DNA from 4 places in the Streptomyces sp. MS06 genome. Region 4 is predicted to be linked to each of the others. Evidence: riboswitches for the same ligand, from Rfam matches in the RefSeq annotation. Region 4 holds a riboswitch; each other region holds the start of a gene.

Region 1 (7,322 bases), on a different contig from region 4:
CGGCGACTGCCACGGCGTCCGCCGCGACCTGGAACAGCTCCTCGCCGACGTCTACGGCATCACCCACACGACCCTCCAGGTCGATCACGCGCCCGAGGCCGTCCTGCAGCTCAGCCGGGACGAGCCCGGTGGGGTCGAGCACTGCGGGGACCCGCACGGTCCCGTCCACCGCGACGAACCCCACCCGCACTGACCTCCCGCCCCCCGGTCCCCGGCGCCGGAACGTCACGGCACCCGGGCCCGGGGGCGGAGGTCGGGGGCTGCAACGGGTGGCGCGACGGGGCGGGTCCCGGCTGGCGCGGCGCTAGGGTGATCCGCGTGGCGAGAGTGCGGTTGAGCGTGGCGGAGCGGCGGGAGGAACTGCTGCGGGCCGCGGTGGAGCAGATCGAGGCGCGGGGGGGTGGCGGCGGTACGGATCGCCGACGTGGCTTCGGCGCTCGGCGTGAGCAACGCCCTGGTGCTGTACCACTTCTCCACGAAGGAGCAGTTGGTGGCCGCCGCGTTCGCGCACGCGGCCGAGGCCGATCTGAGGCGGCTTCGGCGGATTCTCGGCCGCCGCACCACCGCGCTGCGCCGGCTGCGGGCGGCCGTGCGCTGGTACGCCCCGACCGGGCAGGCGAAGGGCTGGCGGCTGTGGATCGAGGGCTGGTCGGCGGCGCTGCGCGAGCCCGCGCTGAGGGAGGTGACGTGCGGCCTGGACCTGCGGTGGAAGGCCGCGCTCGCGGAGGTCATCGCTGAGGGAGTGGCGGCGGGTGAGTTCGGCTGCCCGGATCCCCCCGCCGCGGCACTGCGGTTGACCGCACTGCTGGACGGCCTGGCCGTGCAGATGACCGCGTACACCGGGAGCGTGTCCCGGGCCCGCGCGCAGCAGTGGGTGGACGAGGCGCTGGCCCGGGAACTGGGCGTGGATCCGGCGGCGCTGCCGGCAAGCCGGTGACGGCCGCGGGGCGGGCGGACGCGGTGACCCGGTCGACCGCGACCGCCCGCCCCGCGGCACACCGCCGGGTCTCCCCGACCGTCAGGCGACGGAGGCGATCCGCGTCCTGATGTCGTTCGGGGAGAGGACCCCCTTGGCGGTGACGTGGTCGCCCGACGACTCCCCGCGCAGTCGGCGTCCGATCCACGGCACCAGGTACTCGCGCGCCCACTGGACGTCGTCCCGGCGCACGTCGAGGGTGCCGCGCTGGGGCAGCGGGGGCCAGGGCTGCTCCGGGTCGGCGGGGACTTCCAGGCCCAGTGTCTGGCCGGCGCGCAGGGCGACCCGGGTGTGCCCCTCGGGCGAGAGGTGCAGCCGGTCGTGGTCCCAGGCCCGGCGGTCCTGCACGGACCGCAGCGACCACAGGTCGAGCACCGGGCAGCCGTACCGGTCGGCGACGGCCCGCACGTGCCCGTTGTAGGTCGCGATCTTTCCGCGCAGGTGCTTGAGGACCGGCACCCCGCGGGTGTCGAATCCGGTCGTCACCAGCACCCTGCCGGCCGCTTCGGTGAGCCGGGCCACGGCGCGCTCGAACCGCTCGGCCACCTCGTCCGGATCGGTGCCGGGGCGCAGGATGTCGTTGCCGCCCGCGCAGAAGGAAACCAGGTCCGGGGCCAGTTGCACGGCCTGCGGGAGCTGGTCCGCCGCGATCTGGTCGAGCAGCTTCCCGCGTACCGCGAGGTTCGTGTACGTGAAGGTGCCCTCGGGCCGCCGGTCCGCGAGCAGTACGGCGAGCCGGTCGGCCCAGCCGACGAACTGCCCGTCGGGGCCGGGGTCGCCGACGCCTTCGGTGAAGCTGTCCCCCACCGCCACGTACGACCCGATCACTGAACTGTTGTCACTCTTCGAATCGTCTGCCACAAGGGTCCATGATTCACCTTCGGTTGTGACCTACGCGACCGTAGGCAGAGGTTGACGGGCGGTGAGATGGACCACTGTCGGCTCGGTGGGACGACCGAAGGCCGGACCCGGGGATCGGGGTCCGGCCTTCGGTGGCGTGTCAGGCAGGTGGTGGTGCGGGGTGCCGGCGTCAGCCGACGGTGACTCCGTGTGCGCGCAGGTAGGCGACCGGGTCCACGTCGGAGCCGTAGTTCGGGGTGGTCCGGATCTCGAAGTGCAGGTGCGGACCGGTGACGTTGCCGGTGGCGCCGGAGAGGCCTATCTGCTGGCCCGCGCTCACGGTCTGCCCGGCCGACACCGAGAGCTGCGACAGGTGGGCGTACTGGGCGTAGTAGCCGTCGTGCAGCTTGATGACGACCTGGTTGCCGTACGCGCCGCCCCAGCCGGCGGAGACCACGGTGCCTCCGGCCACGGCCTTCAGGGAGGTGCCGGACGGGACGACGAAGTCGACGCCGGTGTGGTAGCCGCTGGCCCACATGCTGCCCGCCACGTGGTAGCCGGTGCCGATGGTGGCGCCGGACACCGGAAGGGTGTAGCCGCTGGAGCTCTGCGCGGCCTTGGCGGAGGCGGTCGTCGTCTTCGCGGTGGACTTCTTCGCCGGCTTGGCCGGCTTAGCGGCGGCGGGGGCGCTCTTGGCGGCGGCCTTCTTGCCGATGGACAGCTTCAGGCCGGGGTGGATGAGCGACGGGTCACTGCCGATCGCCTTGCGGTTGTCCTGGTACAGCTTGTGCCAGCCACCGCTGACGTGCTGCTCGCCGGCGATCTTCGAGAGGTAGTCGCCGGCCTTCACGGTGTAGGTGCGGACGCCGGAGCCGGTGCTCTTCGCCGCGGTCTTGACGGCGGCGGCCGGCACGGACTGGACGGTCTTCTCGGGAGCCGACTGCGGGGTCGCCGCGTGGGCACCGGTGGCGCCGAGGAGCGGCAGGGCGAGCGCGGCGCCGCCGGTTCCGGCGACGGCGATCGAACGGGTCAGGCGCTGGGACCTGGTACGGCGGTGCTTACCCTTCGCGGGCATGGCGAATTCCTCTCCGGCGCCTGCGAGGTGAGCTGTCGGGTGCGGGCTGGAGATGCCCGGCCGCGACACTGTCGCGGCTTGACCCCTAGCCGTTCCGGGAACCGGAACAGGCGGTCTTGCCTGTGGGTCCCCCGCTCCTGCCGTGCACGGGTGGGTGGGTGCGAAGTCCGGGGCGGCGGCAGGATTCGGCGTCCGCCCGGATCGGAGTGGAACGTAAGCGAGCGGGCGCGCCGAAACAAGCAGACGGCGGCACGGGCCCGCGATTCCCCGGATCCGCGGCGGGAGTTTCCTGTCACCCTGCGTACATCCGCCACCCGGCGTTTCCCTCAATGCCCCAGGGAACGCAACCCCATTACGTGCTCATGACGGGCGACGGACGGTCACGACTATGACGCTCCTCACCAACCCACCCCCATAGTCCGCTATTACACGACGAGTTGTACCCAAAAGTGCAATTCGGTCAGACGGCACAGATGCGTAGCAGTCGGGGCACATTTCGAAGAAGCCGCAGCAGACCCGACTTACCCCGCCTCGTCCATTACCTCCCCATAAGACCGTATTTCCCGTCGTCAGGTCGCGGGCGGCGGAGCGCCGTCGGCCGACGCCGCGGCAGGCGGTTCGCCCGTCGGGGAACGGTGTCCGGCGCCTGCTCCCGGCGTGCGGACCGGCGGTCCGCCGGGCTCCCGCGGGCAATCCGTTGCCCCGGGAATCCATGTCGTATCGTCGACAGCGTCCCGTCGGCCATCCGCCGCGCGCCGGCGGGCCGGACTGGGAGGAGCCCTCGTGACGCAGCAGGTGCCGTCGACCGAACCCGAGCTGGCCGCCGTGCGCAACTTCCGCGACGTGGGCGGACTGCCCACGACCGACGGACGCAGGGTGCGGTACGGCGTGCTGTTCCGCAGCGGACACCTCGCCCACGCGACCGCGGAGGACGCCGCCTTCCTGTCCTCGTTGGACCTCCACACGATCTTCGACTTCCGCAATGCGGCGGACCAGAGGCTGGAGGGCCCGGACGTCGACCTGCCGGGCGTGCGGAACGTCAACCTGCCGCTGAGCGACCCGGCCGACGGAGCCGAGTTCTGGAAGCTGGTCCGGGACGGCGACACCGACCAGCTGCGCACGATCCTCGCCGACGGCAAGGCCGCGAACCGGATGATCGACTCCTACCGCACGATCATCCGGGAGCGCACCGCCGAGCACTCCAGGGTCCTGCACGCACTGGCCGAGGACAGCGTCCCCGCGCTGATGCACTGCGCGGCGGGCAAGGACCGTGCGGGGCTCTCGATAGCCGTCACACTCCTCGCGGTCGACGTGGAGCGCGACGCGATCCGCACCGACTACCTCGAGTCCAACGCCAAGCACCGCCGCTACAGGGTGCACCGCGGCAACGGGTCCGGCGACGCCTACTCCGCCGAGGTGATGGAGCTGCTCAGCCCGCTGTTCGACGCGCGCGCGGAGTACCTGACGGCGGCGATGGAGACCATCGAGGAGACGTGGGGCGGAGTGGAGGCCTACCTCTCGCGGGGGCTGGGCCTCACCGCCGAGACCCGCGAGCGGCTGCGGCACCGGCTGCTGGAGTGACGGGGACCGGCGGGGCCGCTACTGCCCGGCGCCCACCTCGAACAGCAGCCAGATGAACGCGGCCAGGACGTGCCCCACCGCGATGTAGACGATCAGCCGGATCCACAGGCTGCGGGGGAACTTCTCCTCACGCTCGCTCATGGCGTCTCTCCAGGGGTGGGGCCGAGGCACAGCGCGGCCGTCGGGCTCTGCAGCAGGGTGTGGACGAACAGCAGCTCCACCCCGTGCGCCTCCTGCGCGGCGAGGCGGTGCGGGGTCAGCGAGTCGAAGTGCGCGCTGTCGCCGGGCGCCAGCCGGTGCGTGGCGTCGCCCAGCTGCAGCACGAGCCGCCCGGTGAGGACGTACAGCCACTCCTCGCCGGGGTGCACACGCACGATGTCGCCCTGGGCGCCGTGGGCGACGTGGACGCGCAGGGCCTGCATGCCGCGGCCCTGGGCGCCGGCCTGCCGGTAGGTCCAGCCGCCGGCCGTCGTCGGCTCCATGCCGGCGTGGCGGACGACGGCGTCGCGGTCGGCGACCGTCTCGCCGAGCAGCTCCGAGACGGTCGTACCGTAGACGCGGGCCAGCGCGAGCAGCATCGGCAGGGAGGGTTGGCGCTGCCCGGTCTCCAGCCGGGAGAGGTGGGCGGGCGAAAGGCCCGCGGCGCGGGCTGCGGCCTCCAGGGTGAGACCGGCCCGTCGCCGCAGGGCACGAAGCTGCGGCGCCACCGCGGTCAGGGCTTCGGGGGAGTTCATGCCTCCATTCAGCCGGAACCCTTACCCATCAGGCAAATTTTTTGCCTGAGAGGCAACACACCCGCGGTGGCCAGCGTCAACGCCCCGAGACCGCCTGTTTGGCGAGGGTCTTCCCGAAGTCCCAGACGAGGCCTCCGCCGTTGTGCGCGTCGTCCATCACGGCCCTGAACGCAACCACGAACCGGTCCACATCCGCCTCGTCGATCACCAGCGGCGGGATCAGCTTGATCACCTCCAGGTGGTCGCCCGAGACCTGTGTGAGGATCCGGTGCCGCTGCAGCAACGGCACCACCACCATCTGCGCGAACAACCCCTTGCGCGCCGCCTGCAGCATCGCCCACCGGCTCCGCAGCCGCAGCGACCGCGGCCGCCCGAACTCCACGCCGATCATCAGACCCCGACCGCGCACGTCCGCCAGCAGCTCGTACTCCTCCACCAGCTCCGCCAGCCGGGACCTCAGCAGCTCGCCCATCGCCCGCGCCCGCGCGACGATCCCCTCGTTCTCCATCACCGAGAGCACCGCCAGCCCCGCCGCCATGGCCTGCGCATTCGATCCGAAGCTCGCCGAGTGCACCAGCACCCGGTCCATCGACGAGAACACCTTCCCGAAGATCCACTCCCGCCCCAGCGTCGCCCCCACCGGCACGTACCCGCCGGACAGGGCCTTGGCCACGCACACCAGGTCCGGCTCCACACCCTCCTCGTGCTGGTAGGCGTAGAAGTCCCCGGTCCGGCCCAGTCCCGTCTGCACCTCGTCCGCGATCAGCAGCGCCTTGTGTTTGTGCAGCAGCTCCTGCGCGCCGCGCAGGTATCCGGGCGGAGTGGCGTGCACGCCCTTGCCCTGGATCGGCTCCACGATCAGCGCCGCCACATCGCCCCGCTTCAGCTCGCGGGCCAGTGCGTCCAGGTCGCCCAGCGGGACGACCGTGTCCGGCAGCAGCGGCGCGAACCCGTCGCGGAACGACGCCTCCCCGTTCACGCTCAACGAGCCCGCGGTCAGCCCGTGGAAGGCGTGCGCGCAGTACAGCACGCGAGACCGGCCGGTGGCGCAGCGGGCGAACTTCAGCGCCGTCTCCACCGCCTCCGTGCCGCTGTTGGAGAAGAACGCCCGCTCCAGATGCGGACTGCGCTCCAGCAGCTTCTCCGCCAGCAGTCCCGGCAGCGGCGGGCAGTCGAACCGGGTGAGGTCCGCCAGCCCCAGGTCCAGCACCTCGTGCAGGGCCCGCCGCACCACCGGATGGTGCCGGCCCAGGCCCATCACGCCGAACCCGGCCAGCATGTCCAGGTAGTCGTTGCCCTCGGCGTCGAAGAAGTGCGCGCCCTCGGCCCGCTCGTAGTAGCGGTCGAAGCCGATCGTGTGCAGCATCCGCGGCAACTGCGGGTTCACGTACCTGGCGTGCAGCTCGTACCGCTCCGCGCCCCGCTCGGCCAGCAGGGCGCCGAGGTCGAACTCGGTGGTCATACGGTGTTCTCCTTGGCTGGGCCGTCCGCGCCCTTGACGGCCAGGCTCGCGCTGATCCGTCCGGCGACCTCGACGGGGGTGAGGCCGATGTCCGCCAGCACCTCGCCGCGCTTGGCGTGTGCGAGGAACTGCTCCGGGATCCCGAACCTCCTCACGGGTACGTCCACTTCGGCGTCGCCGAGGGCGAGCGCCACCGCCGAGCCGACTCCGGCCGCGCGGCTGTTGTCCTCGACGACGGCCACCAGTTCGTGCTCGGCGGCGAGGCCGGGCAGGGCGGCGTCGACGGGTTTCACCCAGCGGGGGTCGACGACGGTGCAGCCGATCCCGCGGGACGCGAGGAGTTCGGCGGCCTGCAGGCACACCGGCGCCATGACGCCGACGGCGACCATCAGCACCTGGGGCCGGTCCCCCCGGTGCAGCACGTCCATACCGCCGGCGCGGTCGACCGCGGGCACGGACGGCCCCACCGACTCCTTGGGGAACCGCAGCACCGTGGGCGCGTCGTCGACCGCTACCGCTTCCCTGAGCTGGAGGCGGAGCTGGTCGGCGTCGCGGGGCGCGGCGATCCTGAGCCCGGGTACGACCTGGAGGACGGACATGTCCCACATTCCGTTGTGGGAGGGGCCGTCGGCGCCGGTCACGCCGGCCCGGTCC
Region 2 (7,322 bases), on a different contig from region 4:
GCGCCCGCATACCGCCGGGTACAGTCACCGCACTGCTCTGGCAGCCCCTGTTGTCGAGGCGAAAGAGAAGTTGGTGAACGACCGTCACCCGTCGGGAATCATGACCACCCCGGCCCCGGCTTCCGACGCCCCCTCGGCGCACTACCCGCCGTACGGCACCCAGGACGCCTCGTACGGAGACCTCACCACCTACGGCGGCTACGACGCGAACGGGTTCTCCGCCGACGGCCACGGCACCGCGGACTTCCAGGCCGACCCTCTTCACGGCGGATACCCGGGCGGCGCCACCGGCGGCTACGACAGCTCGTCGTGGTCGACCGACGGCAGCGGGACGCCGTACCCGGACACGTACGCGACGCACTACGCCGCCTGCGACACCGGCGCCTACGACGCGACCGCCTGGGCCGCCGACCAGCACCACCTGTCCAGCCTTCCGCAGCAGGCCACGGCCGCGGACCTCTCCGGCCGGTGGGACTCCTCCGGCCAGTGGGACGCCTCGCCCTGGCTGCAGCCGCAGGATCCGTCCACCGCCGACCCCACGCAGCAGTGGGACTGGGGCACGCAGTCCTACGAGACCGGCACCTACGACGCGACGCAGTGGAACGGCGAGGGCGGGACCCCGGAGCCGTACGCGCAGCAGCCCGACCCCGGGCAGCCGGGGGCGGAGGCCCAGGAGGCCTGGTCGGAGACCGGCGCACCGCAGTCGACCGCCGTCTTCGAGCAGCCGGTCGACGAGCACGCCGCGGGCGAGGACGGGCCGTCCGCCACCGGCGAGCTGCCCGCGGTGGACATGCCGTCCGCCGCATCGCCCGCCGACGGCCCGGACGGCCCGGCGGAAAGCGCTGCGGTCCGCCCCCCGCGTGCCGCCTCCCGCGGAACCCGCTCCCGCCGGCGCGCTCCCGCCAAGCGGTCCGCGCTGCTCACCATCGCCGTGCCGTCGGTGTGTGTGATGGGTGTCGCCGGCATCGCCGCGGCCTCCGTGGGGACCTTCGACGGTGACGGCCGGGACGCCACGGCGTCCGCACCGGATCCGGGCTCGGTGAAGCAGTCCCCCGCCAACAGCAAGCTGGACACCCAGCTCGCGAAACTCTCCGCCGGAGCCGACGACTTCGTCGACCGGGCCAGCCGCACCCAGGAGCGCATCGACCTCAAGGCCGAGCAGGAGGCCGAGCGGAAGAAAGCGGCGGAGGAGGCGGCCCGCAAGGAGCGGTTGCGCCCCAAGTTCGCCCTTCCGGTGGCGCAGCGCGGGCTCAGCGCCTACTACGGCCAGGCCGGCGTCAACTGGATGTCGGTCCATACCGGCATCGACTTCCCGGTGTCGTACGGCACTACCGTCATGGCGGCGACCGACGGTGTCGTGTCGACGAAGTGGAACAGCGCCTACGGCAACATGATGATCGTGACGGCGAAGGACGGCACCCAGACCTGGTACTGCCATCTGTCCCGGTACCGCGTCGCCCCCGGCACTACCGTGAAGGCGGGACAGCCGATCGCGTACTCCGGGAACTCCGGCAACACGACCGGTCCGCACCTGCACTTCGAAGTGCGCCCCAACGGCGGCTCGACGATAGACCCGCTGCCGTGGCTGCGCAGCCACGACCTCGACCCCACGTAGCAGGGGCCGGGCCGTAAGGTCCGAAGCCGAAGCGGGTCGGGCCCCGCCCCGCACCCCGCCCGTGCCCCGCCCTGTGACCTCCTGGCCCACTCTCACGCCCCCTGCGCGGCTCCCGGCCCGCGGCGCCGCCGGGTGGGTGGGACGAAACGCGCCCCGGGGGCGCTCAACCCCCCGGGGGCACTCAACCGGTCAGAGCTTCTCCACCGGTGCGTACCGCAGCAGCAGCCGCTTCGGCTTGGCGTCGCCGAAGTCGATCGTCGCCTCCGCGTTCCCGCCGGAGCCCTTCACCGCGACCACGGTGCCGAGACCGAACTGGTCGTGCGTCACCCGGTCCCCGACGGCCAGCCCGACCACCGGCTTCTCGTCGGTGCGCCGGGTGGCGAACCCGGACGCGCCCGAGGCCGAGGAGCGGGAGCGGGAGGAGGACAGCGACGCCGCCACCCCCGACGCGGGGCCGGTGGAGACCGGCGCGGTCGCCCCGGTGCGTTTCCAGTCGACGTGCACCGCCGGGATCTCCTCCAGGAAGCGGGAGGGCGGGTTGTACGAGGGCTGGCCCCAGGCGCTGCGCATCGTCGACCGGGTGAGGTACAGCCGCTCCCGCGCGCGGGTGATGCCGACGTAGGCCAGGCGGCGCTCCTCCTCCAGTTCCTTGGTCTGGCCGAGGGCGCGCATGTGCGGGAAGACGCCGTCCTCCATGCCGGTCAGGAAGACGACCGGGAACTCCAGGCCCTTGGCGGTGTGCAGGGTCATCAGCGTGATGACGCCGTCGCCGTCCTCCTCGTCGGGGATCTGGTCGGAGTCGGCGACCAGCGCGACCTGTTCCAGGAAGTCGGCCAGGGTGGCGCCCGCGGCCTCGTCCCGCTCCTGCTCGAACTCCAGAGCCACCGCGGCGAGTTCCTGGAGGTTCTCGATCCGGGTCTCGTCCTGCGGGTCGGTGGACGCCTGGAGTTCGGCCAGGTAGCCGGTGCGTTCGAGGATCGCCTCCAGCACCGTCGCGGGGCCCGCACCGGACTCGACGACCGTCCGCAGGTCCTCCATCAGCGTGTTGAACCGCTTCACGGCGTTCGCCGACCGGGCCGCCATGCCGTAGGCCTCGTCCACCCGGCGCAGCGCCTGCGGGAAGCTGATCTTCTCGCGCTGGGAGAGGGCGTCGATCATGGCCTCGGCCCGCTCGCCGATGCCACGCTTCGGCACGTTGAGGATGCGGCGCAGCGGCACGGAGTCCTCCGGGTTGGCCAGCACCCGCAGGTAGGCCAGTACGTCCCGGACCTCCCTGCGCTCGTAGAAGCGCACTCCGCCGACGACCTTGTAGGGCAGGCCGACGCGGATGAAGACCTCTTCGAAGACACGTGACTGCGCGTTGGTGCGGTAGAAGACGGCTACGTCGCCCGCCTTGGCGTCGCCCTCGTCGACCAGGCGGTCTATCTCGTCGGCGACGAACTGGGCCTCGTCGTGCTCGGTGTCGGCGACGTACCCGGTGATGCGCGCGCCGGTGCCCGCGTTGGTCCACAGGTTCTTCGGGCGGCGTGACTCGTTGCGCTCGATGACGGCGTTGGCCGCGGTGAGGATGGTCTGCGTGGAGCGGTAGTTCTGCTCCAGCAGGATCGTGGTCGCGTCCGGGTAGTCCTCCTCGAACTGGAGGATGTTGCGGATGGTCGCGCCACGGAAGGCGTAGATGGACTGGTCGGCGTCGCCCACCACGCACAGTTCGGCGGGCGGCAGGTCGTGCTCGGCGGGCGGGACGTCCTCGTCGTGCGCCCCGGTGCCGACCAGTTCGCGGACCAGGGCGTACTGGGCGTGGTTGGTGTCCTGGTACTCGTCGACCAGGACGTGCCGGAAGCGGCGGCGGTAGTGCTCGGCGACGTCCGGGAAGGCGCGCAGCAGGTTCACCGTCGTCATGATCAGGTCGTCGAAGTCGAGCGCGTTGGCCTCGCGCAGCCGCGACTGGTAGAGCGCGTAGGCCTGCGCGAGGGTCTTCTCGAATCCGTCGGCGGCCTGGGCGGCGAAGTCCTCCTCGTCGATCAGCTCGTTCTTCAGGTTGCTGATCTTCGCGCTGAAGGACTTGGGCGGATAGCGCTTGGGATCGAGGTCGAGATCCCGGCAGACCAGGGCCATCAGCCGCTTGGAGTCGGCGGCGTCGTAGATGGAGAACGACGAGGTGAAGCCGAGTTTCTTGCTCTCCCGGCGCAGGATGCGCACGCAGGCGCTGTGGAAGGTCATCACCCACATGGCGTTCGCGCGCGGGCCGACGAGCTGCTCGACGCGCTCCTTCATCTCGCCCGCGGCCTTGTTGGTGAAGGTGATCGCGAGGATCTGCCCGGGGTGCGCTCCCCGTTCGGCCAGCAGGTGCGCGATGCGGTGGGTGAGCACCCGGGTCTTGCCGGAGCCGGCGCCGGCCACGATGAGCAGCGGGGAGCCGGAGTGCACCACCGCGGCGCGCTGGTTGTCGTTCAGTCCCTCCAGCAGCGCGGCGGGGTCCACCACCGGCCGCGGGGAGCCGTCGCGGTAGTGCGCGTCGCGGTCGGGCGGCACGTCGAACTTCCCGCCGAACAGATCGTCCGGAATCGACTCCGGAGCGTGGTCGTCCTCGGGTGGCGGCGGGAGGTGCTCCTCCTGGGCCCGCGGGGCCTGGAGGTCCGCCAGGAAGCTGTCGTCAAAGAGGCTGCTCATCGCTCTCCGAGTCTAGGGCGCCGCACTGACAGCTCGCGGCCGCCTCGGGAAGACCGTCCGGATCGGCGCCGAACCGGTCCGCGACGGCGACCCGTGTGCTGCGGCGGGCGGTACGGGAGCGCGGTACGGGAGCGCGGTACGGCGGAGGGCGTGCCGCGCCGGGAAGGGTCGCCGGTGGTTCCCCGGACGGGACCGGCGGAGGGGTCGGGACGGACGGTGCGAACGGGGTGGCCGGGGGTTCCGGGGAGGCAGGCGAGAAGTCGCCCCCGGGGCGGACCCGGAGCGGGCCCGGAAAGCGCCTTCCGGGCCGGGAAGGGCCCGAGTGGTATCGGAAACCTTCCGGAAGGGTCACGCTGAGCAACGCTCCGGGATCAGGTCACGAAAATGTATCGGGCATATCACTCATCAACCTTCACAGGAGCCTCACGAGTTGGCTACCGTGCCGGTCGGGCCGCAGGGCAGCCACCGGCGAACGTCGTCGGGCCGCGCGGCCTCCGCCGAGTCCGACGCGCCCGCACGGCGCCCGGAGCCGGGGACCCAACCGAGACCTGGGGTGAATCGGGCCGTTCCGTCACCGGTACGGCCCGTAGGGCCAGCCTTCCGAACCGTCCGCCCGAACCCGACAGCTAACCCGGTAGGCGGAACATGGAAGGAGTCGCCTCCCTTGGCGTCGCACCGCAAGTCGCGTCCCGCAGGCAACCGGGTGTCCGGTATCCGCACCCCCGCAATCGCCACGGCCGCCCTGACCTCCGTCGCCCTGCTCTCCCAGACGGCCGACGCCTCGCCCTCCACCGACGACCGGCCGAGCCTGGAGGAGGTCGAGAAGAAGGTCGACGACCTGTACCGGCAGGCCGAGGCGGCGACGGACAAGTACAACGCCGCCAAGGAGCGGACGACGAAGCAGCGCAAGCGCGTCGACACCCTCCTGGACCAGGTCGCCGAGCGCACCAGGGGGCTCAACGACGCCCGGGAGGAACTGGGTTCCTTCGCAGCCGCCCAGTACCGCACCGGCGCGGCCGTCCCCGACACGGCGACCTTCCTGCTCGCGGACTCCCCGCAGGACTACTTCGACCACGCCCAGGTGATGAACCGGCTCACCGGACGCCAGAAGGCGGCGGTCGACGACTACATCACGCAGCAGTCGCAGGCCATGGAGCAGCGCCGGGAGGCCACCGAGAGCCTGCAGACGCTGACCGAGACCCAGGACGACCTCAAGGCCGCCAAGGCGACCGTCCAGAAGAAGCTGTCGGATGCGCGGGACCTGCTGTCCAGGCTGACCGCGGAGGAGAAGGCCCGGCTGGCCGCGATCGAGAAGCAGAAGCAGGAGGAGGCGGCCCGCAAGGCCGCCGAACTGGCCCGGCAGCAGGCGGAGGAGCAGCAGCGCCAGGCGGATGCCGCCGCTCAGCAGCAACAGCAGGCGCAGACCGGCGACACGTCGGGGACCGGCACGTCCGACAGCGGCTCCTCGGGCACCTCCACCGGCACCGCCTCCGCCACCCAGGCCGACAAGGCCCTCGCCTTCGCACGCGCGCAGATCGGCAAGCCCTACGTCTGGGGCGCCACGGGCCCCGGCTCCTACGACTGCTCCGGTCTCACCCAGGCCGCCTGGAAGGCCGCCGGTGTCGACCTTCCCCGCACCACCTACGACCAGGTGAACGCCGGCACCACGGTGCCGCTGTCCCAGGCCAGGCCCGGGGACCTGGTCTTCTTCTACAGCGACGTCAGCCACGTAGGCATCTACATCGGCAACGGGATGATGATCCACGCTCCGAAGCCCGGTGCGTACGTCCGCGAGGAGTCGATCTACTACGACGGCGAGTCGGCGATCCACAGCGTGGTGCGGCCGGCCTGACCCGCCCGGGGCCGCGCTCGGCCCCACCCGTACGGAGGCGCGTCCCGGGTGCGCGGGGCCACGCCTCCCGGCCTCCCGGCAGGCCCCCAGCGCGCCCGAGCGCACTCTGGGGGCGCACTCCGGCGCGTGAGGGGCGCACGGCCATCCCGCGCCGGGGTGCGCCCCGATCACCCGCGCTCTCGCCTCGTTCACCGGGAAGCGCGACAACAGGGCGTGGCGGGCGCCGCCGCGGAGCGGTTGGCGGCTGCCGGAGCACTAGCATCGGCCCATGCCCGCCTCCCACCTCCTGCGCGCCTGGTGGGCGCGGCGTCCGCCGGCGGCCGGAGCCGCCGTGACGGCGACCGGCGCGGTGGCGCTCGCCTGCGATCTGGCCGGCCGGGAGGTGCTGTCACGGATCCTGCTCGTGCTGGCCGGCGCAGCCTGGCTGGGGCTCGCGGCTGACCTGGCCGTCCGGTTTCCGCCGGGCCGCCGGGACCGGTCCGCGGGGGCCGGGAGTCCCGCCGCGCCGACGGCGGTGGCGGCGACCACCGTGGTGGGCACCGGGGTGTGCGCACTGGGCTGGCTGTGGCTCGGCGAGGCGCTGCTGGCACTGGCCGTGGTGCTGTGGCCGGCGCTGCTGGCTGCCGCCGCACCGGGCTGGCGGCGGGGCGTGCCGGGGTCGGTGTTCCTCGGCTGCGTGGCCACGCAGGGGCTGGCCGTGCTCGGCGCGACGCTGGCGCGGGCCGAGGGGGCGCCCTGGCTCGGGTACGTCTCGCTCGCGGTGTTCTGGGCCGGCCTCGCGCTGTACTGCCTCGCGCTGCTCTGCTTCGACCCGCGGGAGGTGGCGAGGGGTGCCGGGGACCAGTGGATCGCCGGCGGGGCGCTCGCGTTCTCGGCGCTGGCCGGGTCGGGGCTGCTGGCGGCGGACGACGCCCTGTCCCTGTGGAACGACGACGACCGCGGCGTCCTGCACCGGGTGACCGTCGGGCTGCTGGTGCTGGGGCTGTGCTGGTACGCCGTGCTGCTGGTCGCCGAGGTGGCCAGGCCCCGGCTCCGCTACGACGTGCGGCGCTGGTCCACCGTGTTCCCGATGGGGATGACCGCCGCGGCCGTCCTGTCCGTCGCCGGCGTGGTCGGCGTGCCCGGACTGCGGGATCCCGGCCGGGCGCTGCTGTGGGTGGCGGTGGCCGCGTGGTGCGTGGTCGC
Region 3 (7,322 bases), on a different contig from region 4:
CCTGTCCAAGTCGCTCGGCAGCCAGGGCGGCGCCGTGCTCGGTCCGGCCCGGGTGATCGACCACCTGGTCAACGCGGCCCGGACGTTCATCTTCGACACCGGCCTGGCTCCCGCCGCGGCGGGAGCGGCGCTGGCCGCCCTCCGGCTGATCGGACGGGAGCCGCGGCGGGCGGTGCGGGCGCGCACGGTGGCGGGCGAGCTGCACGACCGCCTGACGGCCGCGGGGCTGGACGCGGTACGCCCCGACGCCGCGGTCGTCTCCGTGCGCGCGCCGTCACCCGAGGGGGCCGTGCGATGGGCCGCGGACTGCCGGGCGGCCGGGCTCGCCGTGGGCTGCTTCCGGCCCCCTTCCGTGCCCGACGGGATCTCGCGGCTCAGGCTGACCGCCCGAGCGGACCTCTCCGAGGCGCAGATCGAGCGCGCTGTACGGGTCATCGGCGAGACGCGACCATGAGTCGGCGTACCACGGCCGTGCGTCGCCCCGGGGGAGCGGGGCCGTACCGGGTCAGGCCCGGCTCACCGCGGCGGTGAAGTCCGCCCAGCTTCCGGGGGAGAAGAGCAGCGCGGGCCCGGCCGGATGCTTGGAGTCGCGCACGGCGAGCAGCCCGGCCGCCGGCCCCCGTGCCGGCCGTGCCGTCTCGACGCAGTTGTTGGCCCCGGTGCTGTAGCTGCTGCGCAGCCAGCGCACCTCGGGCAGCTGGGTAGCGGACCACTTGTTGCGAGGCGGAGCGGTCATGGGTCCTCCCTACGTTCCGTCACCTGTCGCGGCGATGAGTTCCAGCGAGTCCTCGGGTGAAAGGGCGTGCGCCCTCAGGGAGTCGAAGGCCTCCGAGTAAGCCCGGAGGTCTTCTTTCCGTTCGAGGTGGAGGCTACTCGTCAAGTGGTCGATAACGACAACATCCAGATCGGAAGTGCTCGAAAATGAGAAGATAACGAAAGGCCCGGTGATGCCGATATGCGCCCCCGCGGAGAACGGCAGCACCTGGAGCAGTACTTGGGGCAGGCCGGCGGCCTCTGCCAGTCGCGCCCGCTGCCGGGCCATCACCTCGGGCCCGCCCACCTCCCGGTGCAGCACGGCCTCGTCCAGCACCGCGCTGAGCCTGAGCGGCGGGTCCGACCGCAGCACGTCCTGGCGTGCCAGCCGCACCTCGACCAGGGCGTCCAGCCGGTCGTCGTCGACCTCGTCCACGGCGGCCCTGGTCACCGCGCGGGCGTACTCCGGCGTCTGCAGCAGTCCCGGCACCACCGAGGTCTCCAGTGTCCGCATCGCGCTCGCCTGCGACTCCAGCGAGATGAAGTCGCGGTAGGTGGGCGGCAGTACCCCGCGGTAGGCGTGCCACCAGTGGTCCCGCACCGTGTTGCGGGAACCGGCGAGCACCAGCAGCAGCTCGCGGATCCCGGTGTCCTCGACCCCGTAGGCGTCCAGCAGTAACCGCACATCGGCCGGTTTCGCGCCGCTCGTGCCCGTCTCGATTCGGCTGACCTTCGACTGGTGCCAGCCCACCAGCCGAGCCGCCTCGCCGCTGGTGAAACCCGCACCGGTGCGCAGGGAGCGAAGTTCGGCGCCCAGCTTCCGGCGGCGGACCGCGGGACCGTCCTGCATCGCGCCACTCCTCCTCGTATTCCTTTACTCCTGTCGCCCTGCCAAATATGTGCTGCAGTAACAGAGTTCACCGCTTCGAGCGACAGATATATGCACATCTTGGTGGATCGCCGCCCATGAGCGCCCCTGTGGTGGCAGTCTGGCGGCCAAGCACCAGTCCGGGACCGTACTCGAACCATCCGCCTCGCGTGCCGGACCGCGGTCCCGCGGGAAAAGGACGACGTCGCCATGGCAGATCTTCTGGAAGCATCCGTCACTCTGCCGAGCGATCCCGCCTCGGTACCCGCGGCCCGTGCCTTCGTGGCCGGCACCCTCGCGGAGTGGGGGCTGGCGGAGGACTCGGACACCGCCGACACCATCCGGCTGATCGTCTCCGAGCTGGCCACCAACGCCGTCCAGCACACCTTCGGCCAGTCGCCGACCTTCACGGTGGGCCTCACCCTGGAACGGGACGAGGAGCTGCGCATCGGCGTCACCGACAGCCATCCCCGCTTCCCCAGACGGCTCCCCGCGGCCGTTCAGCAGGACAACGGCCGCGGGATGGTGATCATCCGATGCCTGACCGCGGAGTGCGGCGGGAGCCTCACCGTGCGCCCCACGCCGGAGGGCGGGAAGACCGTCTCCATCGCCCTGCCGTGGACCGTCACCGCGGTCGACGCGGTCCCCGCGGTCCACCGGCCCGAGCCATGAGCCCCCGCTGGGCGGGGCGCGGCTCACGCCGGCACCGGTGCCGGCGGGGCTCCGCCCGCGACCGGCACGTCCGGCCCGGGCCGGGCCGGCCCGGGCCCGCCCGGAGGGAGCCCGGGGCCCGCACCGCCATCACCCGGTACACGCGGCCACTGCCGTGTACGGGCGTCACCCGGGCCCGCGACGCGGCGCCCGGCGGACACGGCCTCGACGGCACCTCGTTGGTCGCCACCGCCCGGCCGCCGCCACCGCCCGGCCGCCGCCCCCGCCCGGCCGCCGCCACCGCCCGGCCGCCGCCCCCGCCCGGCCGCCGCCACCGCCCGGCCGCCGCCCCCGCCCGGCCGCCGCCCCCGCCCGGCCGCCGCCGGGCCTGCTCGCCGGCGGACCCGGCCGTCGTCCGACGCGGCCGTCAGCGGACCCGGCCGTACCAGACGCTGCCGGTCCAGATCTTCTGCAGCCGCACCACGTCGCCGGTCTTCGGCGCATGCCAGATCCGCCCCCGTCCGGCATAGATGCCGACGTGGTAGACGCTCCGGCCGTAGTGGAAGAAGACCAGGTCACCGACTCTGCGGTGGCGGGCGGCAACGTGATGGGTGCGGTTGTACTGCTGGGCCGCCGTTCGGGGCAGCTTCTTACCCGCCTTCTTGTACGAGTACAGCGTCAGACCGGAGCAGTCGAAGCGGTACGGGCCCGTGGCGCCCCACTGGTAGGGCGAGCCCTTCTTGGAGGCCGCCACGTGGAGCGCCTTCGTCGCCACCGTGGCGGCCGCGGCGTCCGGGGCGAAGCCCGGTACCAGGACCGAGCCGCCGACCGCGGCGAGCGTGAGGGCCGAGGCGGTCCCGGCGCGGGCCATGAGGGACGGGACACGATTGGGCACAGTCATGCGCAACCCTTCGTCATCCGCCTGTGAAGGATGACCTGTCGGATTCGGGCTGGCGAAGTTGCCCGGTCGCCGTGGCGGCGACTTCACCCCAAGGACCGCTCGGAACTGACGCTCCGGCAGCCCGTCGTGCTCGGGTCCTCCACTCCTGCCGATCCACTTCTGTCGACCCGTCGCCCGGACGGCGGCAGGACTCGGCGTCCGCCCGGACCGCCCCGCCGTCTGTGGCGGGGGCTTGCCGTCAGTCAGGGATCCTCACCCACGGGCGCCGGAGAATCACAACGGAACCTGGCCTATGTGTCGTTGGTCACCCTTCCTCCGTTGGGGTGGGTGCGGGCCGGCCGGACCCGGCGTCCACCCTGCGGACCTGCCCCGGACCAGCGGCGTAGACGTACGGCGGGTTGCCGGGCCGGGAGGGCGGCGCAACCGCGGCGAGCCCGAAAAAACCGGTGCGGATACGCCGATGAGGGGACCGTCGTTCGGCGCGTTTCAACGGGGCCGCGCCGGACCCGTCGCGGGGTCCGGTACAGGGCGGCGCGAACGGAGGTTGTCAACCGCCGACGCGCGGCGGCGCACCGCCCGCGCCGGGAGGCACCGCGGCCGTCCGACCGGCAGGGTGTGGTCCCGCCCGCCCGAACCGACGCCCGCGTCGTCCCGAACCGGTGCCCGCCCCCTCCCGCGCGTCGCCCCGCCCTCGACGAGCTGTCCCGGCGCGCGGCCGGCGAGCCGCCCCCTCCCGTGCGTCGCCCCGCCCCGGACCGCCGCCCTGCCGCCCGCCCGTCCTCCGTCCCAGGGACCGTCCTCCGCCTCACGGGGCGTCCTGCGCCCCGGAGGACGACTTCTGTCCCGGACCGTCACCCGGTCGGCGCGCGACTCGCCCGTGTGCGGCGGTATGCGGCACGCCAGGACGCGGTCATGAGGTGATCAAGGTTCGGTTTAACGTCGTTGAAACTCCACCGAACTAACCTGCCCCACCACGCCACCTGGGGTTTTCGTATCCGGTTCGCGAAGGTTCGCGCGGTTCGTCCGTGTGCTACGTGTATTCCCTGGCGCGGTGGCTGCGGCAGCCGGACCCCGCACGGTCCGGAGCGAGGAGGTGAGGTGGGACATGCAACTGACCCCGCACGAGCAGGAGAGGCTGCTGATCCACGTGGCGGCCGACGTCGCCGAGAAGCGCCGCTCCCGAGGGCTGAGACTGAACCACCCCGAGGCCGTCGCCCTGATCACCTCGCACCTCCTCGAAGGCGCCCGCGACGGCAGGACCGTCGCCGAGCTGATGTCCTCCGGGCGGAAGGTGCTCACCCGCGACGACGTCATGCCCGGCGTGGCCGAGATGGTCCACGACGTGCAGGTGGAGGCCACCTTCCCGGACGGCACCAAGCTCGTCACCGTGCACGAGCCGATCGTCTGAGGGGGCGGCGATGACACCGGGAGAGATCCTCTTCGCCGACGGTCCGATCGTGTGCAACGCGGGCCGCGAGGTCACGGCACTGCTCGTGCTGAACGCCGCCGACCGCCCCGTGCAGGTCGGTTCCCACTACCACTTCGCGGAGGCCAACCCGGGCCTCGAGTTCGACCGTGCGGCGGCCCACGGCAGGCGGCTGAACGTTCCCGCCGGCACCGCCGTGCGCTTCGAACCCGGTATCCCCGTCGAGGTCGAACTCGTCCCGCTGGCCGGCGCCCGCGTCGTACCCGGCCTGCGCGGCCGGACCGGAGGTGCCCTCGATGCCTGAGATCTCGCGCGCCGCGTACGCCGACCTGTTCGGCCCCACCACCGGTGACCGCATCCGGCTCGCCGACACCGAGCTGCTCGTCGAGATCGAGGAGGACCGCTCCGGTGGGCCCGGACTCGCCGGCGACGAAGCGGTGTTCGGCGGCGGCAAGGTCATCAGGGAGTCGATGGGCCAGTCCCGGGCCACCCGTGCCGAGGGCACCCCGGACACGGTGGTGACGGGCGCCGTCGTCATCGACCACTGGGGGATCGTCAAGGCCGACGTCGGCATCCGCGACGGACGGATCACCGGCATCGGCAAGGCCGGCAACCCGGACACCATGGACGGCGTCCACCCCGACCTGGTCATCGGCCCGGAGACCGAGGTGATCGCCGGGAACGGCCGGATCCTCACCGCCGGCGCGATCGACGCCCACGTCCACTTCGTCTGCCCGCAGATCGCCGACGAGGCGCTGTCCTCGGGGATCACGACGCTGGTCGGCGGCGGCACCGGACCGGCCGAGGGGTCCAAGGCGACCACGGTGACCCCCGGGCCCTGGCACCTCGCCCGGATGCTGGAGGCGATGGAGGACCACCCGCTCAACATCGGCCTGCTCGGCAAGGGCAACACCGTCTCCCACGAGGCGATGCTCTCCCAGATCCGCGGTGGCGCCCTGGGCCTGAAACTGCACGAGGACTGGGGCTCGACGCCGGCCGCCATCGACGCCGCCCTCACCGTGGCCGACCGGACCGGCGTCCAGGTCGCCATCCACACCGACACGCTCAACGAGGCCGGGTTCGTGGGCGACACCCTCGCCGCGATCGCCGGGCGCAGCATCCACGCCTACCACACCGAGGGAGCGGGCGGCGGCCACGCACCCGACATCATGAGCGTGGTCTCCGAACCGCACGTGCTGCCGAGTTCGACCAACCCGACGCGGCCGTTCACCGTCAACACCGTCGAGGAGCATCTCGACATGCTGATGGTGTGCCACCACCTCAACCCCGCGGTGCCGGAGGACCTGGCCTTCGCCGAGTCCCGGATCCGGCCGTCGACGATCGGCGCGGAGGACGTGCTCCACGACCTGGGGGCCATCTCCATCATCTCCTCCGACTCGCAGGCCATGGGACGGGTCGGAGAGGTGATCATGCGGACCTGGCAGACCGCGCACGTCATGAAGCGGCGGCGGGGCGCGCTGCCGGGCGACGGCGCCGCGGACAACCTGCGGGTGCGCCGGTACGTCGCCAAGTACACGATCAATCCGGCGGTCGCGCAGGGACTCGCCCGGGAGATCGGCTCCGTGGAGACCGGCAAGCTCGCGGACCTCGTCCTGTGGGAACCCGCCTTCTTCGGCGTCAAGCCCCACCTCGTCCTCAAGGGCGGGCAGATCGCCTACGCGCAGATGGGCGACGCGAACGCGTCGATCCCGACCCCGCAGCCGGTGCTGCCGCGCCCTATGTACGGGGCGATCGGACGGGCGCCCGCCGCGAACTCGGTCAACTTCGTCGCCCCGGCCGCCGTCGAGGACGGTCTGCCGGAACGGCTGGGACTGGGCAAGCGGTTCCTCGCCATCGAGTCGACCCGCTCGGTGTCCAAGGCGGACATGCGGGAGAACGACGCCCGCCCCCGCGTCGAGATCGACCCGGACAGCTTCGCCGTGCGCATCGACGGGGAGCTGGTGGAGGCGGCACCGGCCGCCGAACTGCCCATGGCCCAGCGCTACTTCCTCTTCTGATGTCCAGGGCCGCACTTCTCGTCCTGGCGGACGGCCGCTTTCCCGCCGGAGGGCACGCGCACTCCGGGGGCGCCGAGGAGGCGGTGCGGGCCGGCCGCATCGCCGGCGCCGCGGACCTGGAGCGGTTCTGCCGGGGCCGGCTGCACACCGCCGGTCTGGTGGCGGCGGGCTTCGCCGCGGCTTCGGCACTCGGCATGGACCCGGCGGAACTGCACGCGGCCGCCGAGGCCCGCACGCCCTCGCCGGCACTGCGCACCGCGGCCCGGAAGCTCGGCCGGCAGTTGCTGCGGGCCGCTCGGTCGACCTGGCCCTCCGGTGAACTGGACGCCCTCGCACGCGAGTTCCCCAAGGGCGCGCACCAGCCGGTGGTGCTCGGGCTGACCGCACGTGCCGCGGGACTCGGGCCGGAGGACGCCGCTCACTGCGCGGCCTACGAGAGCGTCGGCGGCCCGGCGACGGCGACCGTGCGGCTGCTGAGCCTCGACCCGTTCGAGGCGACCCGCGTGCTGGCCCGGCTGGCACCGGAACTGGACCGGGTGGTGGACCTGGCGGTGGACGCGGCGCGCCGTGCGCTCGACGAAGGCGTCGACGCGTTGCCGGCGGCGTCCGCGCCGCTGCTGGAGATCGGCGCGGAGCTGCACGCCGGCTGGAGCGTGCGGCTGTTCGCCTCGTAGCACCCGCCGGCTGGAGCGTGCGGCTGTTCCC
Region 4 (7,322 bases):
GCCGTGGGGGCGTAGCGGGCCAGGACGACGTCCTCGATGCGGCGGGTCTCCAGGAGGCGCAGCCGTCCGCCCTGGTAGGCGCCGGGCCCGAACAGGCGGGGGGCGTCCGGGTCGCCCACGAGGAGCGGGGCCAGGACGAGCTGCAGTTCGTCGGCCAGGCCCTGCTGCAGAAGCTGGGTGTGGACGGTGCCGCCGCCCTCGACCATGAGACGCCGCACGCCGCGCTCGTCGTACAGGTGCTCCAGCAGGGGCCGCCAGTCGCGCAGCTCCGGGCCCAGGGACACGACGTCCGCCGCCAGGCCGGCCCGCCGGGCCCGCTCGGCGCCCTCGTCCGTCGTACAGACCAGCTTGGCACCGCCGGTGTGCCAGAAGCGGGCCGCCGGATCCAGATCGCCGGACGCGGTCACCGCGACCTTCAGCGGGAACTCCGGCCGGCCCGCCGCGACGCGTGCGGCACGCCGCTCCGGAGAGTTGACCAGCAGGCGCGGGTTGTCGGCGCGGATGGTTCCGGCCCCGACCAGGATCGCGTCCACCGACGCCCGCACCTCGTCGACCCGGTCGAAGTCGGCCGGGCTGGAGAGCAGGAGGCGCTCGGGGCCGGTGTCGTCCAGGTAGCCGTCGAGGGAGACGGCGGCGGAGAGGAGGACGTGGGGGAGGGGCATCGGGTGCTCCAGGGCGGGGCTCGTGCGTACGGAGGGCGGGCGATGTGCGGGCGGGTGTGCGGGCGGGTGTGCGGGTGTGCGGGCCCAGGCGGGTCGGGGGGCCCGCGGGTGTCGGCGGGCCGGCGGGCCGGCGGGCCGGTGGGGTGGCGGGCCGGCGGGCGTGGTGTGGGCGGGGTGGCGGGTCGGTGGCGGCAGGGCGGCCGCCGGGCGTGCCGTCCCCCGTGCGCGGGGGAATGCACCCCGGGCCCTCGGGCCGCTGCCGCACCGCTTCATCCTGGCCGTTCCCTCCGGGCCGCGGGCCGCCGGCTGCTCGCCGCCGGTGCCGCCGAGCGTACGAGACCCGCGGACGATCGTTCGTGCCCGGCCGGCCCGGACCGCGGCCTCTCCGGGGCCCGGCGGGCTCCGCCGGGACCGGCCGGTGGCGGAAGCGGGGTGGCGCCGGGGCCGGTGCGGGGCCGACGGAGGTGCGGGATGGCGGAGGTGCGGGATGGGGGTGCCGGTGGTGCCGGTGGTGCCGGTGGCGAGGGTGGGCTCCGGGCGGTGGTGAGGGGCCCGGGGGAATCGATTCGCTCTTCGCGCCGCACATGCCGTACAGTGAAGGCACGCCGACGCGGGGTGGAGCAGCTCGGTAGCTCGCTGGGCTCATAACCCAGAGGTCGCAGGTTCAAATCCTGTCCCCGCTACTGAAGGCCGAGGGCCGGAAGCCGAAAGGTTTCCGGCCCTCGGCTTTTCTGCGTGACGGGAAGTGTGGAGCCCGCTCGCGCGGCGCGGTCCTCTCCGGTGCGGCGGTCCCCGGCGCCGGGTGGCTTCCGTCGGTCACGGATTCCGGCGCGGAAGTCGGCGTAGGGGTCACCGCGGAGGGCGTCGCCGAGGCCGTCGAAAGGCCACCGGGAAATCGCCGCGACGGTCCTCGGGGCAGGCGTCGGGAACGTCGTCACGGTACGTCAGCGGGCGACCTCCCTCCGATAACAACTGACACAACGTCAGTTTCGGGGTGCTCGGCGCCCCCCTCTCGAGACGGGGTCAACTAGCCCGTTTTCGCCCGTTCATGACCTGTAAGTCCAGGCCGAAAATGTTAATGATCAAGCCGAACGGCTTGGAATCTCGCCTACGCGTCTATTAACGTTCGATAACGCAGCGCGCTTGTCCCAGCCGTCACAGGAGGCGGCTACGTGCTCACGCGCCGAATCCCGTCAGGGAACCGGGGAACCACCGTATTGGGGTGAATCGGGCGCATGGCTCCGTCTGAGGGCGGTCGGCATGCGCGCGTAGGAGACCTTCCCGCTCCGAACCCGTCAGCTAACCCGGTAGGCGAGACGGAAGGAAAGGAGTACGCCCGCGTGGCGTCCAACCGGCTTGCCCCCGAGGCCCCGTACGTGCCGAGTCAGCGCGGCCCAGAGACGTTCGGCTACGGCGACCACCGCAGCGACGAAGGCCCCTGGGAGGAGTGGAACCCCACCGAGGAGTCCGTCCGTCCCGTCCGCGGTCGGCACCGCGTCGTCAAGCAGCGCGGCGGCGGACTCGCCCGCAGCTCCACCGTGCTGGGCGTCGGCGTCATCGCGGCCGTCGGCGCGGGCGGCATGGCCAGCGCGCAGACCGGCAAGCCGCCGGTGTCCATCTCGCTGCCCGACCTGCCCTCCGTCGGTTCGCTCATCTCCGACGGTTCCGGCGACGCCGGTGGCTCGCAGGCGGATGCGGCGGGCGGAACCGCCACGGCGCCGCTCAGCGGCGTCGGCATGACCGTCTCCGACAGCCGGCAGGGCTCGGCCGACGCCGGAGAGGCGCTGCGCAACCGCATCATGGCCCAGGCCGAGTCGCAGCAGGTCCAGGTCGACGCCAAGGCACAGGCCGCAACCGAGGCCTCCCTCGCCGAGGAGACCGAGAAGGCCGCCGCCGCCGCGGAGCAGAAGGCCGCCGAAGAAGCCGCCGCCGCCAAGAAGAAGGCCGAGGCGGAGGCCGCGAAGAAGGCCGAGGCCGAGCGCCTGGCCGCGCTGGCCCGCCAGTACACGCTGCCGGTCGTCTCGTACACCATCACCTCCACCTTCGGGGAGGCCGGCTCGCTGTGGTCCTCCGGCTACCACACCGGCCTCGACTTCGCCGCGCCCACCGGCACCCTGATCAAGGCGGTGCACAGCGGCACCGTCACCGAGGCGGGCTGGGCCGGTTCCTACGGCTACCGGACGATCCTCACCCTGGACGACGGCACGGAGCTGTGGTTCTGCCACCAGTCGTCGATCAACGTCAGTGTCGGCCAGAAGGTCAGCACCGGTGATGTCATCGGCCGGGTGGGGGCCACCGGCAACGTCACGGGCCCCCACCTGCACCTGGAGGTCCACCCCAACGGCCAGGCCACCGCGACCGACCCGATGGCGTGGCTGCGCGGCAAGGGCCTCACTCCCTGACCAGCGCTCCCTCCCGTTCCCCGGGGCGGTTCCGCGCCCCGCCCGGACCCGATGCGGGCGCCGGGTCCCCGACCTCGGCGGGCTCCCCGCGCCCGGAACCCTGCCGCCCCCACCGGGAGTGTCCCTCAGGGTGGCGCTCCGCTTCCCACTCGCACCCCTGACCCCCGGCGGTCCTGACGGCACCCCCCGACGTCGGGTCCGCCGGGCCTCCGCCGCGCCGGCGGCCGCACCCCGGGACCGGGCCCGACGACCGCCGGCCGGCGCGGCGTCCGCCACCGCCCGGGAACGGAGACCGCGGCCCACCCGGGACCGCGGGGAGGCGGCGGGGCCGGTCACCCCGCACCGGAATAGCCGCACGCACCGGCCGCGTTGACGCACACCATGACTTCTCTGCGCAAACTCGGCAGTTCCGACCTGGAGGTCTTCCCGCTCGCCCTCGGCGGCAACGTCTTCGGCTGGACCGCCGACCAGGACCTGTCCTTCGCCGTGCTGGACGCCTACGCGGCCGCCGGAGGCAACTTCATCGACACCGCCGACTCCTACTCGGCCTGGGCCGAGGGCAACCGGGGCGGCGAGTCAGAGACCGTCATCGGCAGGTGGGCGGCCGCCCGCGGCAACCGCTCCGACCTGGTGATCGCGACGAAGGTCAGCCAGCACCCCGAGTACCGGGGCCTGAACGCGGACACCATCAAGGCCGCCGCGGACGCCTCGCTGCGCCGCCTGGGCACCGACCACATCGACCTGTACTACACCCACTTCGACAAGCCCGAAGTGCCGGTCGAGGAGATCATCGGTGCGCTGGACGAACTGGTGAAGGCGGGCAAGGTCCGCCACATCGCCGCCTCCAACATCTCCGCCGAACGGCTGCAGGCGTCCCTCGACTTCTCCGACCGCGAGGGGCTCGCCCGCTACGTCGCACTGCAACCGCACTACAACCTGGTCTCGCGGGACACCTACGAGGGCGCGCTGCAGGACGTCGCCGCGCGCGCCGGTCTGGCGGCGGTGCCGTACTACGCGCTCGCCTCGGGCTTCCTCACCGGCAAGTACCGGCCCGGCACGACGGTCGACAGCGTGCGGGCCGGCGGTGCCGCGAAGCACCTGGAGACCGAGCGGGGCCGGAAGGTCCTCACCGCTCTCGACGAGGTGGCCGAGGCCCACGGCAGGCCCGTGCCGACGGTGGCCCTGGCCTGGCTCGCCGCCCGCCCGACGGTCGCCGCCCCGATCGCCTCCGCGCGCACCGTGGAGCAACTGCCGGCCCTGCTGGGCGTGGCCGACCTCGAGCTCACCGAGGAGGACCTGGCCAGGCTGAGCGAGGCCTCCGCCTGACCCGCCCGCCCGCCGCGCAGCCGCCGGGGCCCGCGTCCGGCGAGGTGCCGGCCCGGTGTCCGGCGGGGTGCCGGCCCGGTGTCCGGGCCGGCCCGGTGTTCCCCGGCCGCCACGGCCGCGCGCCCGGTGGCTACGGCCGGTACGGGTGGTGCGCCTGCCCCGACGGGGCCGTTCCGTGCCCCCAAGCCTGCGCCGGACCGGATGGCGGCGGGACCGGCGGTCTGGCCGCCGTCGCCCCGGCCGATCCGGGCGCCGGCACCGGTGCCGGCCCGGGTGCCGGCCCGGCGGGGGCCGCTGCGGAACCCCGCCAGACCTGCTGGAGGGGGAGAGCCGGGCGGGTCGGGTGGCCGGGGGGCCCGGGGTACGGGTAGCCGGGGTAGGCCGGGTGCGGGTAGCCCGGCAGGAGCGGTGGGTAGGCCGCCGCCGGCCGGCGCGGTGCGGTCACCCGCGCCGCGTACTCCAGTGCCGGCCGCGCCGCCTCGCGCCGCCTCCACAGCTTCTGCAGCAGCTCCTGCTCGCGCACGGCGAAGTCGGCGCCCGCCCGCCCCCGGTGCGCGCGGCGCCGCAGGAACGCCAGCGTCGTCGCGTCCGCCTCGTACCCCGCGACCTCCCGTGCGGCGGGTTTGCCGAGGTGGTGGCGGGCGTAGTCGCGGGCCGTGCGGCGGGCCCGCATCGAGCCGAGCGCGAACGGCTCGGCCGGCGTCAGCCAGCCCGCGGCGACGTACGCCGGCAGTTCCTCGCGCACGGCCCGCAGCTCACGCTGCCTGATCCAGATCACCAGCCAGGTCAGCAGCCCGAACGCGGGCGCCATGAATCCGCCGTAGACGGCGAAGAACCCGAGCGGGCCGAAGGTCGCCGAGCCGTTCCAGAAGGCGTGCATGCCCATCGCGAGCAGCAGCCCGCACGGAGGGACGAGGAAGCGGCGCAGCCGCTGCCGCTCGGCGGAGAGCGCGGCGATGCCGAAGCCGATGCCGGTGCACACGGTGAACAAGGGGTGCGCGAACGGCGACATGACGACGCGCACGAAGAAGGTCGCCGCGGTGACGGAGGGTATCCCGCGGCCGCCGCTGAGCTGGTCGGAGCCGAAGGCGTTTCCCAGGTAGAGGATGTTCTCGGTGAAGGCGAAGCCGGTGGCGGTGACACCGGCCGTCACCACCCCGTCGACGATCCCGGTGAAGTGGCGGCGGCGGAAGAGGAAGACGAGCAGGACGGCGGCGGCCTTCGAGGACTCCTCCACGATGGGCGCCACCACGGTCGCCCCGATGGTGTTCGCGTCGACCGGGTCGGCCGTCGAGGTGGCTATCCACCGGGTCGCGAAACTGTTCGCGATGATGGCGATCAGCGCCGCCGCACAGGCCCCCCAGGCGAACGCGAACAGCAGGTTCCGCCACGGAGCCGGGTCGACCCGGTCCAGCCAGACGAACGCGGCGACGAGCAGCGGCACCGGCAGCACGGCGAGGCCCAGACCGACCAGGAAGCCCTCGGTGCCGGTCTCCCGGCGTACCAGGGCGAGGATGACCAGCCCGGAGAGGGCGAGCAGGGTGATGAGGGCTCCGTAGCGCACCGAGGCGCGCTGCCACCAGTGCCGATGCCGGAAAACGCCGCCGGGGACGCCGGGGTCGGGGTGCGGTGGATACGTCGGGAACGGGGGACTGGTGGCCACGGCATGACCCTAACGAGACAGGGGCGCCGCCCGCGACGGTGTTCCCGGCTGCCGCCGGCCGTCGGCCCGTGCGGGGCGATGCGGTGCCGGCGGTGCGGGAAGAAGGCGTCAGGCGCCGGCGGAAGGGTGGTCGGGGTCGTCACGGTGCGCTGCGCGACGGAAGAGGAGGTCGTGCACGACATGACCCTTGTCCAGCCCCTGGCCCTCGAAACGGGTCAGCGGCCGGAAGGCGGGGCGCGGTGCGAAACCGCCGTCGGCCCGGGTGTTCTCGAACGCCGGGTGCGCGGTCAGGACCTCGAGCATCTGCTCCGCGTACGGTTCCCAGTCGGTCGCGCAGTGCAGCACCGCCCCCGGCCTCAGCCGGGCCGCGGCCAGGGTCAGGAACTCCGGCTGGATGAGCCGTCGCTTGTGGTGCCGCTTCTTGGGCCAGGGATCGGGGAAGTAGACGCGCAGCCCGTCCAGGGAGTCCGGGGCGAGCATCTCGCGCAGCAGGATGATCGCGTCTCCGTTGGCGACCCGGATGTTGGACAGTCCGTTCCGGTCGGCGAGACTGAGCAGGTTTCCCTGACCTGGCGTGTGCACGTCGACAGCGAGGATGTTGGTCCCCGGGTCCCCGGCGGCCATCCGGGCCGTCGCCTCGCCCATCCCGAAGCCGATCTCCAGCACCACGGGTCCGCCGTTGCCGAACAGCTCGGCCACGTCGACGACCCGCTGCCCGTCGATGTCGAGTCCCCACTCGGGCCACAGCCGCTGCAGTGCGTCCGCCTGCCCTGCCGTCACCCGGCTCCGCCGCGGCTGGAAGCTGCGGATGCGCCGCTCGAAGTGCGATCCGGCCGGGTCCGCCTTCGGGCCGTCGGGGAACCGCGGCTCGCCCTTGGCCCGGCTGTGCCGGACGGAGACCCCGGGGGTGTGCGGGGGCCGCTCGTCGCCGGGGGCGGGCCGGGAGGTTTCGGGAGTGCTCAGGGAGTCAGACACAGTGAGGTCGATTTTACGGGGCGCGCGCGGCCTGTCTCCGGCCGGCCGAGTCGGCGGCCCCGGACGGGGGCCGCAGCCGAGGGCGGGGCCGGCGCCGCCGGTGCGGCGGTCACGCGGAGTCGAGTACCGCCAGCGCCCTGCGCGCCACCTCCCTGCCGATCGGCAGGGAGGCCGTCGCCGCGGGGGACGGCGCGTTCAGCACGTGCACGGCCCGGGCGCCCTCCCGGAAGAGGAAGTCGTCGACCAGCGTTCCGTCCCGCAGCACCGCCTGCGCCCGCACCCCGGGCGCCGCCG

What was found. Region 4 has a riboswitch for cyclic di-AMP ahead of ACL02U_RS17845 (M23 family metallopeptidase). Riboswitches for the same ligand answer to the same signal wherever they lie in the genome.
Region 1: linked by a shared signal. The riboswitch ahead of ACL02U_RS32080 (peptidoglycan DD-metalloendopeptidase family protein) and the one ahead of ACL02U_RS17845 (M23 family metallopeptidase) in region 4 are both predicted to bind cyclic di-AMP.
Region 2: linked by a shared signal. The riboswitch ahead of ACL02U_RS00690 (NlpC/P60 family protein) and the one ahead of ACL02U_RS17845 (M23 family metallopeptidase) in region 4 are both predicted to bind cyclic di-AMP.
Region 3: linked by a shared signal. The riboswitch ahead of ACL02U_RS18275 (C40 family peptidase) and the one ahead of ACL02U_RS17845 (M23 family metallopeptidase) in region 4 are both predicted to bind cyclic di-AMP.

The regions. Positions count from the first base shown of each region.
Region 1 is NZ_JBJZOJ010000105.1:1,335-8,656, reverse strand. Features, by position in the region: gene ACL02U_RS32095 (cation diffusion facilitator family transporter) at 1-193, shown strand, start outside; partial or broken gene ACL02U_RS32090 (TetR/AcrR family transcriptional regulator) at 340-937, shown strand; gene ACL02U_RS32085 (SGNH/GDSL hydrolase family protein) at 1,019-1,804, opposite strand; gene ACL02U_RS32080 (peptidoglycan DD-metalloendopeptidase family protein) at 2,007-2,891, opposite strand; cyclic di-AMP (ydaO/yuaA leader) riboswitch at 2,896-3,058, opposite strand; gene ACL02U_RS32075 (tyrosine-protein phosphatase) at 3,675-4,472, shown strand; gene ACL02U_RS32070 (DUF6126 family protein) at 4,491-4,613, opposite strand; gene ACL02U_RS32065 (helix-turn-helix domain-containing protein) at 4,610-5,206, opposite strand; gene ACL02U_RS32060 (aspartate aminotransferase family protein) at 5,283-6,668, opposite strand; gene dxs (1-deoxy-D-xylulose-5-phosphate synthase) at 6,665-7,322, opposite strand, start outside.
Region 2 is NZ_JBJZOJ010000001.1:169,419-176,740, forward strand. Features, by position in the region: gene ACL02U_RS00680 (peptidoglycan DD-metalloendopeptidase family protein) at 74-1,615, shown strand; gene pcrA (DNA helicase PcrA) at 1,805-4,285, opposite strand; cyclic di-AMP (ydaO/yuaA leader) riboswitch at 4,771-4,941, shown strand; gene ACL02U_RS00690 (NlpC/P60 family protein) at 4,950-6,137, shown strand; gene ACL02U_RS00695 (hypothetical protein) at 6,406-7,322, shown strand, end outside.
Region 3 is NZ_JBJZOJ010000031.1:20,714-28,035, forward strand. Features, by position in the region: gene ACL02U_RS18255 (8-amino-7-oxononanoate synthase) at 1-454, shown strand, start outside; gene ACL02U_RS18260 (DUF397 domain-containing protein) at 506-736, opposite strand; gene ACL02U_RS18265 (helix-turn-helix domain-containing protein) at 746-1,603, opposite strand; gene ACL02U_RS18270 (ATP-binding protein) at 1,832-2,293, shown strand; gene ACL02U_RS18275 (C40 family peptidase) at 2,700-3,173, opposite strand; cyclic di-AMP (ydaO/yuaA leader) riboswitch at 3,177-3,380, opposite strand; gene ACL02U_RS18280 (urease subunit gamma) at 4,279-4,581, shown strand; gene ACL02U_RS18285 (urease subunit beta) at 4,592-4,903, shown strand; gene ACL02U_RS18290 (urease subunit alpha) at 4,896-6,617, shown strand; gene ACL02U_RS18295 (urease accessory protein UreF) at 6,617-7,291, shown strand.
Region 4 is NZ_JBJZOJ010000030.1:16,421-23,742, reverse strand. Features, by position in the region: gene ACL02U_RS17855 (dihydrofolate reductase family protein) at 1-662, opposite strand, end outside; tRNA gene ACL02U_RS17850 (tRNA-Met) at 1,272-1,345, shown strand; cyclic di-AMP (ydaO/yuaA leader) riboswitch at 1,834-1,991, shown strand; gene ACL02U_RS17845 (M23 family metallopeptidase) at 2,003-3,064, shown strand; gene ACL02U_RS17840 (aldo/keto reductase) at 3,446-4,390, shown strand; gene ACL02U_RS17835 (PrsW family intramembrane metalloprotease) at 4,521-6,053, opposite strand; gene trmB (tRNA (guanosine(46)-N7)-methyltransferase TrmB) at 6,162-7,028, opposite strand; gene lhgO (L-2-hydroxyglutarate oxidase) at 7,138-7,322, opposite strand, start outside.